Regions from separate parts of the Ruegeria sp. YTSC002 genome, predicted to be linked through region 1. Evidence: riboswitches for the same ligand, from Rfam matches in the RefSeq annotation. Region 1 holds a riboswitch; each other region holds the start of a gene.
The links. Region 1 has a riboswitch for cobalamin ahead of AC2FFD_RS20800 (hypothetical protein). Riboswitches for the same ligand answer to the same signal wherever they lie in the genome.
Positions count from the first base shown of each region.

Region 2: it holds a riboswitch for cobalamin, as region 1 does, so the genes downstream of both, AC2FFD_RS15065 (CbtB domain-containing protein) here and AC2FFD_RS20800 (hypothetical protein) in region 1, are expected to answer to the same signal.
Region 3: it holds a riboswitch for cobalamin, as region 1 does, so the genes downstream of both, AC2FFD_RS14250 (hypothetical protein) here and AC2FFD_RS20800 (hypothetical protein) in region 1, are expected to answer to the same signal.

Region 1 covers NZ_JBXWML010000017.1:7,801-13,533, reverse strand. The annotation lists gene AC2FFD_RS20820 (bifunctional 2',3'-cyclic-nucleotide 2'-phosphodiesterase/3'-nucleotidase) at 1-359, shown strand, start outside; RNA gene ffs (signal recognition particle sRNA small type) at 399-497, shown strand; gene rsgA (ribosome small subunit-dependent GTPase A) at 666-1,691, shown strand; gene AC2FFD_RS20805 (alpha/beta hydrolase family protein) at 1,731-2,651, opposite strand; cobalamin riboswitch at 2,722-2,943, shown strand; gene AC2FFD_RS20800 (hypothetical protein) at 3,035-3,442, shown strand; gene AC2FFD_RS20795 (protein-tyrosine phosphatase family protein) at 3,434-3,946, opposite strand; gene AC2FFD_RS20790 (DNA polymerase III subunit gamma/tau) at 4,118-5,733, shown strand, end outside.
Region 2 covers NZ_JBXWML010000008.1:669-6,401, forward strand. The annotation lists gene AC2FFD_RS15040 (GDCCVxC domain-containing (seleno)protein) at 107-325, opposite strand; gene AC2FFD_RS15045 (hypothetical protein) at 330-653, opposite strand; gene AC2FFD_RS15050 (MerR family transcriptional regulator) at 799-1,215, shown strand; gene AC2FFD_RS15055 (transglutaminase-like cysteine peptidase) at 1,564-2,187, shown strand; gene AC2FFD_RS15060 (DUF1636 family protein) at 3,333-3,668, shown strand; cobalamin riboswitch at 3,850-4,065, shown strand; gene AC2FFD_RS15065 (CbtB domain-containing protein) at 4,100-4,270, shown strand; gene AC2FFD_RS15070 (CbtA family protein) at 4,275-4,973, shown strand; gene AC2FFD_RS15075 (hypothetical protein) at 5,038-5,541, shown strand.
Region 3 covers NZ_JBXWML010000007.1:50,062-55,794, forward strand. The annotation lists gene AC2FFD_RS14245 (mechanosensitive ion channel family protein) at 1-891, shown strand, start outside; gene AC2FFD_RS14250 (hypothetical protein) at 1,247-1,543, opposite strand; cobalamin riboswitch at 1,802-2,005, opposite strand; gene AC2FFD_RS14255 (hypothetical protein) at 2,532-2,756, shown strand; gene AC2FFD_RS14260 (DUF3833 family protein) at 2,786-3,328, opposite strand; gene AC2FFD_RS14265 (DUF3833 domain-containing protein) at 3,325-3,942, opposite strand; gene AC2FFD_RS14270 (MFS transporter) at 3,939-5,162, opposite strand; gene AC2FFD_RS14275 (hypothetical protein) at 5,162-5,707, opposite strand; gene AC2FFD_RS14280 (NAD(P)/FAD-dependent oxidoreductase) at 5,661-5,733, opposite strand, start outside.

The sequences.
Region 1 (5,733 bases):
TGCATCATCTGACTTGCGCGGGCCAAGCCGTGCGGCCGGATCAGACATTTGTCGTTGCGCTCGATAATTATCGCGCAAGCGGAGGCGGACATTTCCCGCATGTGTCATCGGCCCCTGCCATAGATCTGCCCCCGCTGGATATCCGGGACATTTTGCGGGATTACATGACGCACCGCCTGCCACCCGACCCATTGGCCCGGCAACCTTATCCGTTCTCGCTGATGCCGAAATCGGGGATGAAGACCATTCTTCGGACAGGGCCCGGTGCTTTGAAATATGTCGACGAATTGAACAGGTTCGCCCCCAAGATTCTGGAACCTGACAAACAGGGTTTTGCGCGCATTCGCCTGACGCTCTGACGGGTTGTCTTTTGCCGAAGCCTTCCCTATATCCAGAGTCGAGAGGTTGGCGCGGGCGAGCGCCTCGCCAACCTGGTCAGGTCCGGAAGGAAGCAGCCACAACGAGCCCCGCTTGGGTCGATGTCCAACCTCTCACTTTATGAACCTTAATGAACCTTGGCCGCAGGAGGGCTTTATGATTGTAGCAAAGACCCTTCGGGCAGCACGGTTCTGACCTCACGGTATCAACTGACTGCCTGAACACATGACCCGGGGATGAGCGATTGCCATCCGTCGGGAGTGCTGTTTCTGACGACAGGCAGACCAATGTTTCTTACACTTTCGGACCTGGGATGGTCCTCTCACTTTGCTGCGCAACACGCGGCTTATCCTTCCTGCACACCTTTTCGCATCACTTCCGTTCATCGGGACCGCCTGATCGGGCTGAACCCGGATGGTGAAGTCCCGTTGCTGACCCTTGATCAGTCAACCGGCACCTATGCCGTTGGCGACTGGGTTCTCACCGACGACGACAAACGCGTGCGCCATTTGCTCGACCGGCGCAGCCTGCTGCACCGGCGCGCCGCCGGAACAGGTGCCGCGACGCAACTGATCGCAGCCAATGTCGATGTGCTGATCATCGTCAGTTCCTGCAATGCCGATTTCAATCTGCCCCGGCTGGAACGATATCTGGCGCTTGCGCATCAGGCCGGGTGTTACCCGGTCGTCGTTCTGACGAAGGCCGACAAATCGGCGGACCCTGACAGTTTCTCGGGACAGGTACAATCATTGGACCCGTTCCTGACGGTTCTGGCGATCAACGCGCTGGACCCGGCAGAGGTTGAAAAGGTTCTGTCCTGGTGCCCCAAAAGCCAGACCGGAGCGCTGGTTGGCTCGTCGGGCGTTGGCAAGACGACGCTTGCCAATACCATGACCGGTCAGGATCTCGCCACCTCGGACATTCGCGAGGATGACGCGCGGGGCCGGCACACGACGACCGCTCGGGCACTGCACCGGATGCGCAACGGCGGCTGGTTGATCGATACACCCGGTATGCGCGCGTTGCGCCTGCTGGACGCTCAGGACGGGATCGACGACGTTTTCTCGGACCTTGCCGCGTTGAGCCGGGACTGCCGTTTTTCGGATTGCCAGCACAACTCCGAGCCCGGATGTGCCGTGCAAAAGGCGATCAGCCACGGCACGCTTGACCCGGCTCGATTGGACCGGTGGCGCAAGCTTCGGCGCGAAGATCAGCGCAACTCAGAAACTGTCGCGCAGTCCCGGGCGCGGGACAAAGCGTTCGGCAAGATGGTCCGTGGCGTCATGAAGGAAAAGAAGCTTCGTAACCGGTGATGGCAGGACGGTGCCCGGCCCGTCCTGCGCCGCGTCTGGTCAGGCGATCAGTCGCGGCCAAACCGCTGCGTTGCGCCGGGCAAATGCTCCGATGTGTCCAACCTCAGGCAACCCGAAATCGGCGGGGCTCAGCAGGTGACGGTTGGCATCGGGGCCGTATAGTTCCGCAAGCCGCCAAACCGCTTCCGGCGGCACCATCTGGTCGTCCTCGAAGGTGAGCAAATCCACGGGCGTTCCAGAATCCTTCCACTGCGCCGCAGGTAACTCATGCCCGATTTCAGGCACATAATTCAAAGGCGCGGTACACCATTTGCGCCACTGCCAATAGACCGATGCCGGCAGGTCCGAGCCAAACCCGATCGCCTTTCCGGGAAGGTAGCCAAGGGCTCGGGCCAAAAGCGGAGCATGGCCGTACCAGAACAACCCCGCCAAACCCCGATAGGGCCACGGATGGTCGCTTAGGGTCACAAGCCCCGAACACACACAGATCATCCGGTCAATCAGATCGATATCCGGTTGCACAGGCCCCAACATCGCGCCGACGGAATGGCCGATGGTCCAGTGTTTCGCATTCGGGTATCGCCGACGCATTTCCGCCCGTGCCGCGGGCATGTCGATCAAGGCCCAATCCGCCATGGTCGCACGCGAGTCTTTCAGGCGGCCGGTCAAGGAATGCCCATAATCGCGATAGTCATAGGTCAGGCAGGCCATACCCTTCTCAGCGGCAAGCCATCGTGCGAAATGACGGTAATAATCACGCGGCACACCCGTTGCACTGTTCAGCACGACGACGATTTCGGGCGAAGTCAGCGGGCTATACAATCGGGCGGACAGTGTTTTCTGCCCGGAAGGAAAGCGAAACTCCTCGGTCAATACCGTTTGCTCTGTATCCAACATGATCTCTTGCTTTTCGCTTGGTAAATCCGGTTTCCGAACCTCGACACCCTCGACATTATGCATGAACCTACATCGTATCCAGCATGACCAAGCGTCCGGCCAAAAGATCGGCTTGACTCGATGCGTACTCAAACGCTAGCGGTTGTGTGATGGTTTCCGGCCTCCACAAGGGGTCGGGATGAAAAGGGAACACGGTGCGGTAATGTCTGGTCATGCAGGCAACAACCAAATCCGCGACTGCCCCCGCAACTGTAAACGGTAAGCGATGCCAAAACACCACTGGCCCCAAAGGCTGGGAAGGTCGGCAAAGCGATGACCCGCAAGTCAGGAGACCTGCCATCGGAAACGAAACCGAAACTCGGACGGGGTGTCCGGGCAGGTCCTGACGGCATCACGCTGTCCCACCTGTCCCAAATATCCTGTCCACCACGCGCGGAGGGCGCAGGATGATCTGGAAGACAAAAACGCATGAATTCAGTGCAACAGTATGTCAGCGGACGGGCAAAACCTGCCCCGCTTTGGCGCGGCTGGCGCGCTCGATATCCGAAGCCATGACCCAGGCGACCTCGGCCACAAGTGATGATTTCGAGATTGAGGGCAGCAGCGAGCTGTCACATTGCACCGAAGGATGTCATGCAATTTTCCGCGCGCAATCAGACAGCATTCGTGTCTTTTGCGGCACGCAGCCCGAAGCCGCAATTGAGCCGCTGAACGGTTATGCCGACCTGATCTTCCGAAACACGGTCAGTGCGATGCCATCCGGCGTCGTGCAAACCCCACCCTGCGCGATGATCGAAGTTTCCACGATCCGGCCGCGAAAACCTGTTTGCGCGCCCGCGCAGATTTCAATCTGAGTCCAGACTGACCTGTGCCTGCGCACGCTGCGAGGCCCAGGCCAGTTGCGCATCCGTTTCGACGGCGCAGGGGCGCACCGCCCGCAATCGTTCCAGCGCTGTGTCCGCGCGTTCGCCGCATTCAATCATCAGCCGCAGAACAACCATACCTGACCTGCCACAGCCCCCACGGCAATGCACCAAAACGCGACCTCCTCCTGACAGCGCGTGTCGGGCTGCGGCGCTGACGGACGGCCACGCGTCATCAATCGCTTGTGTCGGCGCTCCGAAATCTTCGATCGGCAGGTGAACCCATCTGCTGGCGCGGCTTTGAATGTCGCTGCCGAAATCCTTCGCCCCATCCTGAAGCATCTCGACATCCGTTGTCATCGATACAACAAGCCCCGGCTGCCAGCCTGCGATCATATCCAGATCGCTGAAATAATCCCCGCCACGTCCGGGCATCGAGGTCAGTGCCAGCGTTCCGCCACCGACTTGCAGGGCGTAGATCACCAACTGCGACATGAAACGTGTCCTCCCCAAAGAACTCTTTACAAAAATGAGCCATTAAATCTGCTAACGCAGTTTAGTGCGAAAGCGACTCGTTTCTAAAACAAAAATCATCACACCACGCTGTGGACGCGGGCAACGGTGGCCACTACGCTGTGCCCAAGCCCCGAATCCCAACGAGAAGACATGACAGACAGCTCCAGCCCCGCCTATCAGGTTCTCGCCCGCAAATATCGCCCGGAAACCTTTGCCGATCTGGTGGGTCAGGATGCCATGGTGCGCACCCTGAAAAACGCGTTCGCGGCCGATCGGATCGCGCAGGCCTTCATCATGACTGGCATTCGTGGCACCGGCAAAACCACGACCGCGAGGATCATCGCTAAGGGCATGAATTGCATCGGTCCGGACGGAACCGGCGGCCCCACAACCGAACCCTGCGGTCAGTGCGAACATTGTGTCGCCATCATGGAAGGCCGCCATGTCGACGTGATGGAGATGGACGCCGCCAGCCGCACAGGCGTCAACGATATCCGCGAGATCATCGACAGCGTGCGCTATCGCGCCGCCAGCGCGCGTTACAAGATTTATATCATCGACGAGGTCCACATGCTCTCGACCAGCGCCTTCAACGCGCTGCTCAAGACGTTGGAAGAACCGCCCGCGCATGTGAAGTTCATCTTCGCGACCACTGAAATCCGCAAAGTGCCTGTCACTGTGCTTTCCCGCTGCCAGCGGTTCGACCTGCGCCGGATTGAACCCGAAGACATGATTGGCCTTCTGCGCAAGATCGCCGAATCGGAAAACGCCCGGATCGCCGAAGACGCGCTGGCGCTGATCACCCGAGCAGCGGAAGGATCGGCCCGGGATGCGACCTCGTTGCTGGATCAGGCGATTTCACACGGGGCTGGCGAGACGACCGCCGATCAGGTTCGTGCAATGCTTGGACTGGCAGACCGTGGCCGGGTTCTGGACCTTATGGATATGATCCTGCGCGGCGATGCCGCCGGAGCACTTACCGAGTTGAGCGGCCAATACGCCGAAGGCGCGGACCCGCTGGCGGTGCTGCGCGATCTGGCCGAGATCACGCATTGGGTGTCCGTCGTGAAGATCACGCCTGACGCGGCGCAGGACCCGACGGTTTCTCCGGACGAACGGACCCGGGGCCAACAGATGGCCGAGGCTCTGCCGATGCGGGTCCTGACCCGGATGTGGCAAATGCTGCTGAAGGCACTCGAGGAAGTCTCGGCTGCCCCCAACGCCATGATGGCCGCTGAAATGGCCGTTATCCGCCTGACTCATGTGGCTGATTTGCCCAGCCCCGAAGAACTGATCAAGCGATTGCAGGATACCCCGCCACTGCCGCCGGGCGGGCCCAATGGCGGCGTTTCGATATCCCGACCGGGCGCCGCCGGTCCGGCGCCGGCTGGCGCGGCCCATCCGCCTGCCTTCGCATCGCCCTCTCGCGGTGCCGGTGGTGCGCCGGTTGCAGCCCTGGCGCAGGATACCCAAACGGCCCTTGCGCGGTACCCGACCTTCGACCACGTGGTCGAACTGATCCGGACCAATCGCGACGTGAAGCTGCTGGTCGAGGTGGAAAACGGCGTGCGCCTCGTGTCCTATCAACCCGGACGAATCGAATTCACACCAGCCGCCCAGGCACCGGCGGATCTGGCTCCACGGCTGGGCTCTGCCTTGCAACGCTGGACAGGAAACCGGTGGGCGGTCTCGATCGTCTCGGACGGAGAAGCCCCCACAATTGCAGAAATACGGGACGAAGCCGAGCTGGCGCTGAAATCCGAGGC
Region 2 (5,733 bases), on a different contig from region 1:
CTGCCTTGTCCTACCGGGCAAGTTCCAGCCTACGGTGAAAAAATACCTGCGTCCGCCAAGCCTGATGACCGGCTTTGCGGACAAAACCGACATCCCGGTCGCCGTATCAACCGCAGCATTTGTCGCCCGCCTGAATTGGCGGGCATGGGGCCGATCCGTAGGAACAGTAGACGCAGCAATCGCCGGGAAGTGGCTTCAGGACTTTTCCGCAAGATGTGCATTCGTAGAACCACTGGCACGCATCTGTTGGCATCGTTTCAGGTCTTGAATGTCCACATTCCGGGCAGATGATCGTGCTGACAAGGTTCGGGCGTTCTTCACTCATGGCGTCACATTAAGGTTATCAGGAAATCATTTATTCGGATTTCGTTGAGTACGATAACCCAAGCGATGGTCGTTAACGCAAAACTGCCTGTCAGCCACCATTTGAGGCGGTCGAGTGAACCATGGCGGTACGCGACGATGCCAGAGAGAAACAGCAGGGCCGTCGAACCGCCGAGCACGTAATAACTCGCGGCGGCAATCTTGCCAAATACGGCCAGCCAGCCCCCTCCCAAGCCAAGTAAAATCAAGGCCATCGGCAAGATGCAGCAGGTCGCAACGCCAAATGCGGTAAACGATCCAAGAAAACTCGCCCCTACAAACTTGCTCATAGTCTGCTTTCTCCGACTTTGACGATCTTGAGCGGAAGCCGGTTCGGCTTCCTCGATTTTTGCTTCGTGCGGTTTGCGAAATTCGACATCATGACCGACAATATGCATCCTGTAGTGGCTACAGGTTCAAGGGAAAGGTCATCACATGATTGCGATTGGCGAAGTGGCGAGATTGACCGGCCTGTCGGTCGAGACGATCCGCTACTACGAACGGGAAGGCATAGTCGAGAAAACCGGTCGAACCGCCTCGGGGCGCCGCGCTTACACGGAACGGGAAATATCCGAGCTCAGATTCATCAAACGCTGCCGCGATCTTGGCTTCACTATTCAGGATGCATGCGCACTTCGCGAATTGTCCAAAGCGCCGGAGCAAGCCTGTCGTGACGCCGAAGACGTCGCAACAAAACATCTCGACAAGGTCAGGTCAAAGATCGCCGCTCTCCAACGGCTGGAGCAAGCATTGGTAGAACTTGTGCAGACCTGTACTGAAGGAGCAGCATGCCCCCTGCTAACGGCGTTGCTCAACGAGCCTGTCGTCAAAGATGTCATTAGCGGTCACTAATTGCAGCGCCCGGAAAAACCGAAACTGCCTGTCTCAGTTTGGGGAGGAGCGGCTTCATTGTCCCAGTATTTCGTAACCTTAAGCGATGACGGCCGATCTGTGTTGTATTTTTGTTGAATGAGAGAATTGCGATCAGCTTACCCTCTAGTTCGCGCTGTTAGCTATGCCGGACTGGTGATGGCGTGGATGCTCTGATGCTGTCAACTAAGGAAGAAATACCAAAGAATCTGCAAATTTTTGCCGCTTTACCCCTAGAGGCTAAGAAGCAGTTGCAATGCCTCAAGGCACATGAAGGCTTGGAATAAAATACATTGGCCCCGGAAGTTTGGATACCTTCGAGGAACGAGCATGGAGAAGGCAGATATGACAAATCCCACGTTAGTTCAGAGAATGTTATCGAAAAACCTGCTGGGTTATCTCCCAATGATCTGTTTTATATGCAGCTTTTTTGTGTCTGCCGCTACATTACAAGCCTCTGAGCTTCCCTCGATCGGTCTTGACAGAAAGATTGAAGCGCCATCCGGTGCCAAAACACTATGCAAAGATTACTCTTGGGCGTGCGCGAGCGCTCGTAGTTCTGGTCTGTCCGTGGCACAAGAAAATCAGATCGTTAAAACGATCAACACGCGCGTCAATCGGAGAATCCGTGCCGTTTCGGATCAAAGCCAATACGGGACAAAGGAATACTGGACACTGCCGACGCAAGGGTCAGGAGATTGCGAAGACTTCGCTTTGCAAAAGAAGTTTGAACTTGTGCAGAACGGTGTGGATCCTACGAAGCTACTAATCGCGACCGTCTTGGACACCAATCGCAATGGCCATGCTGTTCTAGTCTATCGCTCGAGTGAAGGCGATTTGGTTCTGGACAATGTTACCAACAGGATCAAAACGTGGAAGGAAACAAGGTATCTTTTCCTACGAATACAGGACCCGATTCACCCTGATCGTTGGGTACAGGTTTCTAGCGGCTAAACCATTGGGTAGACATTGGTTGCCTCTCGCAATTGATGTCACGACCTGCATTGTTCTGGGCGCATAGTTGAGTTTCGATGCTCAGTCCGACTCGTCCATCTGCTTGTGTTTGCACCATTGCGTGTGAACGAATTCGATCCGCGCGCCAGATATCTCGGAGGTGTCGTATTGGCCTACTGTTGGGATTCCGCAAGCCATACACGTAGACAATGGGCGCGTTTCCGCAGCGAAACCTTCCATTTGACCCGCTCAGATTGGAGTATCTCCGTCAAGTAAAGGCCACCGGGTCGAGCGCGTTACGGCGAAGATATCGAACGCCTGATTAGGACGACCATGGAGGCCGTTCATCTACTTTAGGGAAGAACGCAATTATCCCCCAAGGATAAGGGGAAATGCGACGGCTCCGGCACTGCGTCGATGACATTGGAGGAGTTCGAAGACTGGCTGCACCCGGAGATATGCCGTTATCACAACACCCATCACACCGGGTTGCGGCGAGAACCGATGGCGGCATGGGCGATCCTCGGTTGTAGTGACGCAGACAGAAAAGTTGTTAATGCCGAGGCGTTTCGCATCAGCGTACTTCCTTTTGAATGTCGTCGGTTGTCGCTACGCATTCAGTCCCATGATCGGTCGTGGTAACCGAAAGGTAACCATCAAGCACGAACCCCGCTATATGTCCCGGATCTAGACTGTAATTGACGATAGAACGAACCTAGTTACGCGCAACAAGAACCTGTCGCGTCTCGGAATTCGCCTTGGGAGGCGCGGTGCGCGCGGACCTGAAAATAGGCGTGTCATGGCGAGCCGATCCCGGAGGCAATGCTGTTTCAGATTATTGAAGAACAAAGATGTTTCGCGTGAGCTGTTTCCACTTCATCGCCTACCACCTGCTTCAGCTCAGTCTCACGTAGAAACTTAAAAATTTTTTCGTCTGATGGTTGCTTCTTCGCCCTGCCAAATCCCCGTCTCGCACTCGGTGTATTTGCAAAGTTTTCGAGGGCTAGGGCTCATGTGTCCTTCCTGCCTGAGTATGGACTCTTTTCCAGACTTAGAGTCAAAACACGTATTGAAACTGAGCTAACAACCGACCAGCAAATATGAAATCTCAGATGGAAGTTCTCGATCAAGGATCAGCCTGACGCATGTGCCTACCTAACCTCACGCTTTGCAGAACCTGCCGCGACGCGGATTCCACCCTTTATGATCAATTAGCCGCAACGCTGGAGGCATCGGGGGTGCAAGCCGAGTTGCAGCAAGTGGATTGCATGTCCGGTTGTCACCGACCACAGACGTTGGCGGTGCGACAAAGCGGCAAGACCGCCTATCTTTTCGGTGAGGTTACGGTTGTCGATCTTCCGGACATAATGATCTTCATGCGGATGTATGAGGACAGTACTGACGGCGACTTCGCTGACGCCAGGAAGCTAGGTAAGCTACGTTTCAAGGCGATTGCACGTATACCGGCACAAAAAAGATAGCCAACATGCAACTTGCCGACCAAAGCTCCGGTGTCGAGTTTTCAGCTTACAGTTTGTGTTTTTCGACTTAGCCTTCTGCACTGAACGGCTAAAATCTAAACCAAGCCTGCCATTACCTAAGATTGACCGCTGCAGAATACTATGATGTCGCTTTCGTACTTGACGGAACAAAGCACTATGGAACAATAAAGGCTTCTACGGTGTCCAAAGGTGCCTACGCACTGGGACTGAAACGGGAATGAGGACGGTGCACCAAACTACCGCACTGAAGCCTTGACCGCCCCCGCGACTGTGAGCGGCGAGCGGCCTTCCAATACCACTGGCGTAATGGCGCTGGGAAGGGGGAAGTCTGCTGTGACCTGCGAGTCAGGAGACCGGCCGTAGGATGGACACAACATATGCCGTCGGGTGTGACGGCGAGGAGGATTAAAATGACGACAAAAACGATCAAGGCATCCGCCGCTGGCGCATCCTTTCTGCCTGCAGTATTCGCCGTGGTTCTGGGTCTAGGGATCATTACCGTGACTGGCCATGTTCAGGCTTCTGGCCTGCATGACGCGGCTCATGATGTGCGCCACGCAACTGGCTTCCCCTGCCACTAAAACAATGTTCAGTCGTATTCTGACCAGCGGCTTGTTCGCTGGTGCAGCAGCGGGGCTGATTGCCGCCCTTCTGCAGTTGTATTTCGTGCAGCCAGTGCTACTTCACGCCGAGCTCTATGAGGGCGGCGACCTGGTGCATTTTGGCGCTGATCCCGTAACTGCGCATCCCGACCTGCCCGGCATGTTCGCCGAGCCGATGCGCGATGGTCTCAGCATTATCTTCACCATGCTTACCTACACCGGCTATGCGCTAGTCCTGGCGGCGCTGATGTCAGTAGCCGAACGTCAGGGGCATGAGATCAACGGCCGCACCGGCCTGCTTTGGGGTCTTGCGGGCTTTGTCGCCTTCCACTTTGCTCCTGGCTTGTCACTGGCTCCAGAAGTTCCCGGCGTAGCGGCAGCAGATGTGGGAGTGCGTCAGATCTGGTGGACGGTCACCGTTGCCGCAGCCGGCGTAGCCATGTGGCTGATTGCCTTTGGAGGTAACCTGGTAAGCTACCTGATTGCGGCCGTGCTGCTAATGGTACCGCATATTATCGGGGCCCCTGAGCCTGAGAGTTTCTCTGGGCCGGTTCCGACCGAGATCGGGGCGCTTTTTGCTGCCCGGGCCTTCGGCATCGGCATGGCCGCCTGGGCACTCTTAGGCAGTTTCACCGGCCACTTCTGGCAGACAGAAGGCAAGCGCGCAGGCGCTGCAGTCTGATCGCGCTCCTCCATTGCTACCCCGCTGGTTACACCGGCGGGTTTTTTTTATTGAGGATGACAAGATGTCCCGTTCTCTTGCTCTCTTTGCCATCGGACTTGTCTTTGGCGGCGGTGCTGGCTTTGTGATTGCCGCCAGCAGCGGTAGCACCTTTGAGAGCCATGACCATACTGACCCGGCCCAACACGGCGGCAACATGGAGATGGCAGCGCACGACCACTCCGCTGCCACTAATCTGCCTGCCGACAGCGACGCCCCCAGTGTGGCGATCCAGATGATTAAGGATCCTATGGCGGGCTGGAATCTGCGTGTGACACCGCAGAACTTTCGCTTTGCTCCGGAAAATGCCTCCACGGCTGACGTTCCAGGCGAAGGTCACGCGCATGTTTATATCAACGGCGAAAAGCTGGGCCGCCTTTATGCCAATTGGTTACACCTTCCGTCGCTCCCCGATGGCGATGTTGAAGTAAAAGTTTCTCTCAATGGCAACAGCCACAGCCCTCTGATGGTTGAGGGTGTGCCCGTGGAGGCCAAAGTGACCGTGCAGCCTGACGGCGATGACTCCTGATTGACATTCCTGGCTGAGAAGACAACTACGCGGATTCAGCGGGTCTAAGCGGCAAGTACAGCGTGCGCGCGGGTTTTTGCCGCTCTGTATCCAAGGACAGATAAGCTGTTGCAAAGCCGCGCCGAATTCCCGTCTTGTTCCTTTGGCTTGCATCGTCGGAAACCGAAAACATGAAGCAACTACAATGGGCAT
Region 3 (5,733 bases), on a different contig from region 1:
GTTTGGGCCGAACTGTCGCAAGTTCTGAATACCGAGCTGTATGACGGGAAATCGCTGAGCGACCTGCTGACGCTCGAGGCCCTTCTTGGCCTTGTCGCGAACACGATCGCCGCGCTGATCCTGTTGGTGCTTGGGCTTGTGATTTCAAGATATGTCAGCCGGAAGATCCGGGGCGTCGGTGAAAAATCGGAACGCCTGGACGATACGTTGTTCAACTTTCTTGGCAATCTGGCGCGCTATACGATCCTGGCGTTTACCGGGCTGTTCATTCTGAACACGTTCGGGGTGCAGACGACGTCGATCATCGCGCTGATCGGTGCCGCCGGTTTGGCCATTGGTCTTGCGTTGCAAGGCACATTGTCCAACGTTGCAGCCGGCGTGATGATCATCCTGTTCCGGCCGCTCAAGATCGGCGATTTCGTCGACGTGAATGGGGTGCTCGGAACTGTAAAAGATATCACCCTGAACTACACCGAAATTGCGGATATGGGGAACGTCAAGGTTATCGTTCCCAACGCCGAGGTGTGGGGAAACACCATCAAGAACTATTCCGTCTACGAGACCCGTCGTGCCGAGTGGACGTTTGGCGTTGGATACGGCGTCAACTTGGCGGAGGCCGAGCGCGTCATTCGCGAGACGATCATGTCGGACGCCCGTTCGCTGGCTGACCCCGAACCGTTCATCCAGGTGAACAATCTTGGCAGCAGCAGCGTCGATTTTCTTGTCCGCGTCTGGTGCAAGTCTTCGGACTACTTCCAATACCAGGCAGACATGAAGCGCAAAGTCAAAGAGGCGTTGGACGAAGCGGATATCAATATTCCGTTTCCGACCCGCACTCTGTTGATTGAAGGCGAAAAGACTCAGCGAGAAAAAGCGATCGCGGCAGAGTAACCTTGACTGTTGACCCCAGATGCCTGAAGCCAGCACTCTTCAGACAAAATTAGGGGTTTGAGCAACGGAGGTGCGGTCATCGGGCTGGGTCGCTAAAATGATTGCCGCGACTGAAACGCCAAAATGAGTTGGCCTGATCCTCTCCCAATGAAGTGGTCCGCCATTATGCTTGGGAAAACCGAAGATCAGCATGGCAACGAAGAGACACAAGCCAGAGGAGATTGTCACGAATAGTAATCCTTGGGCTAGAACCTGAGCGGCAGTACCTGTCTTGGTAGGCCCAGCGCTGGTCAATATGATCCTAATCAGTCATTTCACGCTCAGACTCCGGCTGGCTCGAAGCTCAAACATGCAATTAAGTCCACTTGGCATCCCAGGGCAGGCAAACGGTCGTGCCAACCTTCTTACCTATCTCGATGCCTGTCTGGTCGAAGCGACGCATGAACTCAGCGCCCGACTCGTCTTGTCTCCGTTGCAAAGTGACAGCTTCCTCTGAATCCGAAACGCTCACTATGGCACGATGAACGTCCTCTTTCAGATTGGGGGGGCAGCCGTTTTCGGTCGAAATCGGGCTCCCGTGCTTGTCAAAGAACTCGCCCGGAGTGACGACGACTTTGAACTGGTTTCCTGCGTCCTTTTCCGGTTTTTCCACCCTGCTTGTGTGACGTCAGCGCCAATGGGACAGTTTAAGTCGATTTGATAAGAGAGGGTTTCTGGCACATCGTACCCACCAAGGAGTGGAGATGAGACAGAAACCCGGAACACGCAAGAGCCACGGCGAGAAGGTTGTCAATGACATCCGCCGTGCCACACGCAAACAGTATTCGGCCGAAGAGAAGACCAGGATCGAGCTGGACGGCCTCAAGGGCGAGGACCACGTCCGAAACCCGTGCCCCCACCGCCACCCGCGGTTTGACATATCTGCAAGGCTGGTTTCCGGACTTGAAAGGGGCTTGCACCCGGTTGCGACACCTTCCCGGGATCCTCGTCCCAGTGGTTGATTGTCGAACCTGACCTTCCTTACCGTTGCGGGGGCAGTGCCGGAATTCCACCGGCTTCCCAATTCTCCGCTGCCTGAGAATCAAACAGCGGCACCTCACGATGGCAGCGTACTTTTTACCCGCTTGGGCGCTGAAATGCTGGCGGCATTTCCGGTTTCAAAACAGACATGGAAACATTCCGGCAAAGTGGACAGCACCGGGATCACGGTCCTTGGCTGAGGGGCGTGGCAGGCCCGCAAGCACGGCGTTCTGCGGGTCCAATGGCCTTGCGGTGTATGCGGCCACGTCTGACATCCACGCCGTCAAACTGACCCCCAACCGCGACGGCGACGGCCTGGTCGCTGTGATCAGAAACGAAACGTTGCGCGTCGCCTGACCTTGGCTGGGAAAGAGAGTGTCAGGCCAAAGGAAAGCGGTTTGCAGCAATGCCCGTTTGGGTGACGTTGATCCGTGCGGGATGGTGCTGGCTTGCCATGAGGCAGGTAAAGACGGCGAATATCCGTCATGCGAGAGTTGCCAGCCCATCCTGTCAACGGATGGTAGAAAACCTCATTTTGTCCATAAAAAATTGTCTTTTTTCGGAAAAACCATTACGTTTTCCGACAATGGTGGAAAACACCGGAGGCAGTAAGAGAGCAGATGCCAAAACCGAAAACAGGTGTTTTGCGGGCAAGGGTTCCTGCGCGCCTCATGGGAAAACGGGATGGTCTGTTTTTCCTCTGGGGGCAGATAGAACGCGCGCGTTTGAAAATCGAATGCGGCGAACGCGCCGAGGGCGCAGCCTCGGACGGGCCAAGGGCGAACACGGCCGGAGAGGTCAAGGGATCGACGACCGCATTGGTGGACGAGTTTATTTTCTACTGACTGTTGTGATGAAACCGGGCCTGGCGGCCCTATTTCTTCTCGAAGAACAGGATGACTTCACCCAGACGGACGCCATAGCGTGAGACATACGCGCGGTTCAGCAGACGGTCGTCATCCAGCAGCCACATCCAGTCGTCGAACTTGACACGCATGGTCCCGTTCTTGATCGGCAGGTCGATCTTGTATTTCCAGTTGAACGTATCCCCGCGTTCAATCCCGCTGGCGGTGCCCAGTACGCCAGGCGCCGTACCGGTCCATGTATCCTCTCCGGTTTTGGTCAATGTCCAGATGCGTTGTTCCGTCGCGCCATCATCGTAGACGAAGTCTTCGATCAGGGTCAGGGTTTCGCCGTCCCATGTCCCGTCGATATCAACCGTGAATCTGCGGGGGATATTTCCCAGAACATCCTGAAACTGACCGTAGGCCACGGTTTTACCGTCGAAGAATTCCTCGAGGTTCAACTGTCGGTCCGACAGAAATGTTTTTGGTACTTTGGGTTTGCTGGAGCAGGCCGCCAGAAGCGCGAGACTCGTGATGGCGACGCAGGCGATGAAAGAGCGAAAGGTGATCATTGCAACGGCTTCCCTTCCGAAGTCGCGTCATACCCGTTCGAACCAATCGCGTGGATCGGTTTTGATTTCGGGTTTGCACGCATCGTGGCGACAAGTTCCGCGACCTTGATGCCGAATTTGCGCATCTCGGACCGGTTCATGATGACGCCGGTTTCTGTCAGGTACATCCAGTCGGTGACATCCAGAGTATGCCCGCCAGCGTCCTCGGGCAGGATGATGCGATAGGTGAGTTTCACGGTTGACCCCGAGATGACACCCCGACCTTCGCCCACGATATCATCCGCCATTGCCGTGAATGTGTCTCCGGTTCCCAGCGTCAGGTACCATTTGCGGGTCATCTGTTTTCCGTTGGAATACGTGAAGTACTCGGTCAGCGTGCCCGCGTTGCCTTGCCATTCACCGGACATGCGCGCGACAAAGCTGTTCGACATTTTGCCGTTGGGGCCATAGATCAGGCCCTCGGACAAGATCTCTCCGTTCAGGTGTTTTTTCAGCGAAAAACCTGGCCCGGTGCCGCTGTAATCGGACGGCGATTGCGCGCGAAAACTCAGCAGCCTTGCGCGGATGAAGGCAGCGGTCAGAAGGACCAGAAGGATGATGGTGAAAGCGTTCATTTTCTTGTGACCTCGGCAGGCAGGGTCAACACCATCCCGAACGCTCCGACTTTCAGGATGCAGGGCAGCACCGCATAGGCAAGATTGAGTGTGGTCAGTGCCTGTGCGGAATTGGTTTGACCGGGGGTGAAACCGCTGCGTTCCAGCAGTGGCAGAGTGAAAAAGGCAGCCAGGGCGAGGCCCAGTTTGCCAGCGAAGGACCAGATGCCAAACGCGGCTGATGCGTTCAGCCCGGCCCGGGTCAGCACGATCGAGAACATGGCGGGCAACACGACCATATCCGCGCCCAGCGCCGCGCCCGAGGCGAGACAGATGACGGCGAACCCGGTAAGGTTTCCTGCACTCAGTGTGGCCGCGCCGATAAAGCCAGCGATCGAGAGCGGCATGGCGATTATCAGAGTCTGTTTCGGACCAATCCTGTTGCTGAGCTTTGCCCAGAGCGGGACGCTCGCGCCTGCACTCAGGAAGAACAGGATCAACAAGGGACCCGCCTTGCCCGGCAGTTGCAGCCGGTCTTCCACAAAAAACAGAAACAGGGTTGAAGTGATGGCAACCGGAAGGCTGTTTACCAAAGCCAGTGCAAGAAGGCGCAAGCCGCCGGCCTGACCCAGTCCAGAAAAAGACAAACCTGTTCCTGTTATCGGGGTCCGTCGCCAGATCGGGACAGTCAGCACCAGGGTCAGAATGGATAGCAGTCCCAGAAACATTCCGAAAGCGGGGTAGCCTTGGGATTTAGCTCCGAAAGCAACCAACAGGGCTGGTGCGCTGGCTGCGATGACCACGCCGGTCAACTGCCCGCCTTCACGATAGGCGGCCAGTGTCATCAGCTCTTTCGGGTCGGTTCGCTTTGCCAAAGTTGCGCTGCGACCATACAGAATAATGGTTCCCAGGCTGTATGCTGAAAACAGCAAGATCAGGATTGCGACCAGTTCCGGCACGCTGGCACCCTGCGGCAGATTGAAAAGCAGGGGAAACCCGATCGCCAGCCCCAAAGCCGCCATCGCCGCAAATGCAAGCTGGCCGCCGGGCCATCGGTCGATTGCCCAACCAATCAACGGATCCTGCACCAGATCCACCAAACGGATCACCAGCAGAACGGCACCAATGACCCCAAGGCCAATACCCAGGTTCACTGCTGCAAAGCGCGGCAAGTGGATATAAAGAGGAATACCCGCCGCAGCAAGCATCAGCGCATAGAGACTGACCCGGGGATAGAGCATCATCGCCCCTGTAGCCTGCGCGTGAAGGACGCGGACCGCGTGTTGTCCCCCAGGAATACGGACATGAAACTGCGTTTGATGCCCGGATAGGCCATGGTGCAGGTCTTTTGCCCGTTCAGCCAGAAACTGACCTTGTCGGGACCGTCGGAAACCGCCAGATAGCTGTCCCCTTTTGCCACGGCCTTGAAGCACCGGTTCAGTTCGTCGCGAACGGGCGCTGAACGGCCGATGCGGTCCATCTCGTCCAGCGTCGAGTTGACCAGCGCTTTCTTCTTGATGTTCTTGCGATAGGTCAGTTGCAGGGCGATATCTTCGCTCCAACTGAACGGCGCGCCCTTGGGCGTATAAAGTTTGGCGTCATAGATCGGAAAACCCAGATACCGGAACGTCGCGGTTCCGCGCAGTTGGGCATCGTTCAGCTCTTCCGTGACCGGCGATGCGATCAGCCCCTTGGGGATCAGCAAAGAAAGTGCAAGAAACGCCGTGCGCCATATCGCCTTATTCGGCGGCGACAGAAATGGCCGTGTCTTTCCCAGGAATGCCATTGTCAGCTCCGATGGTTTGCGGGGCG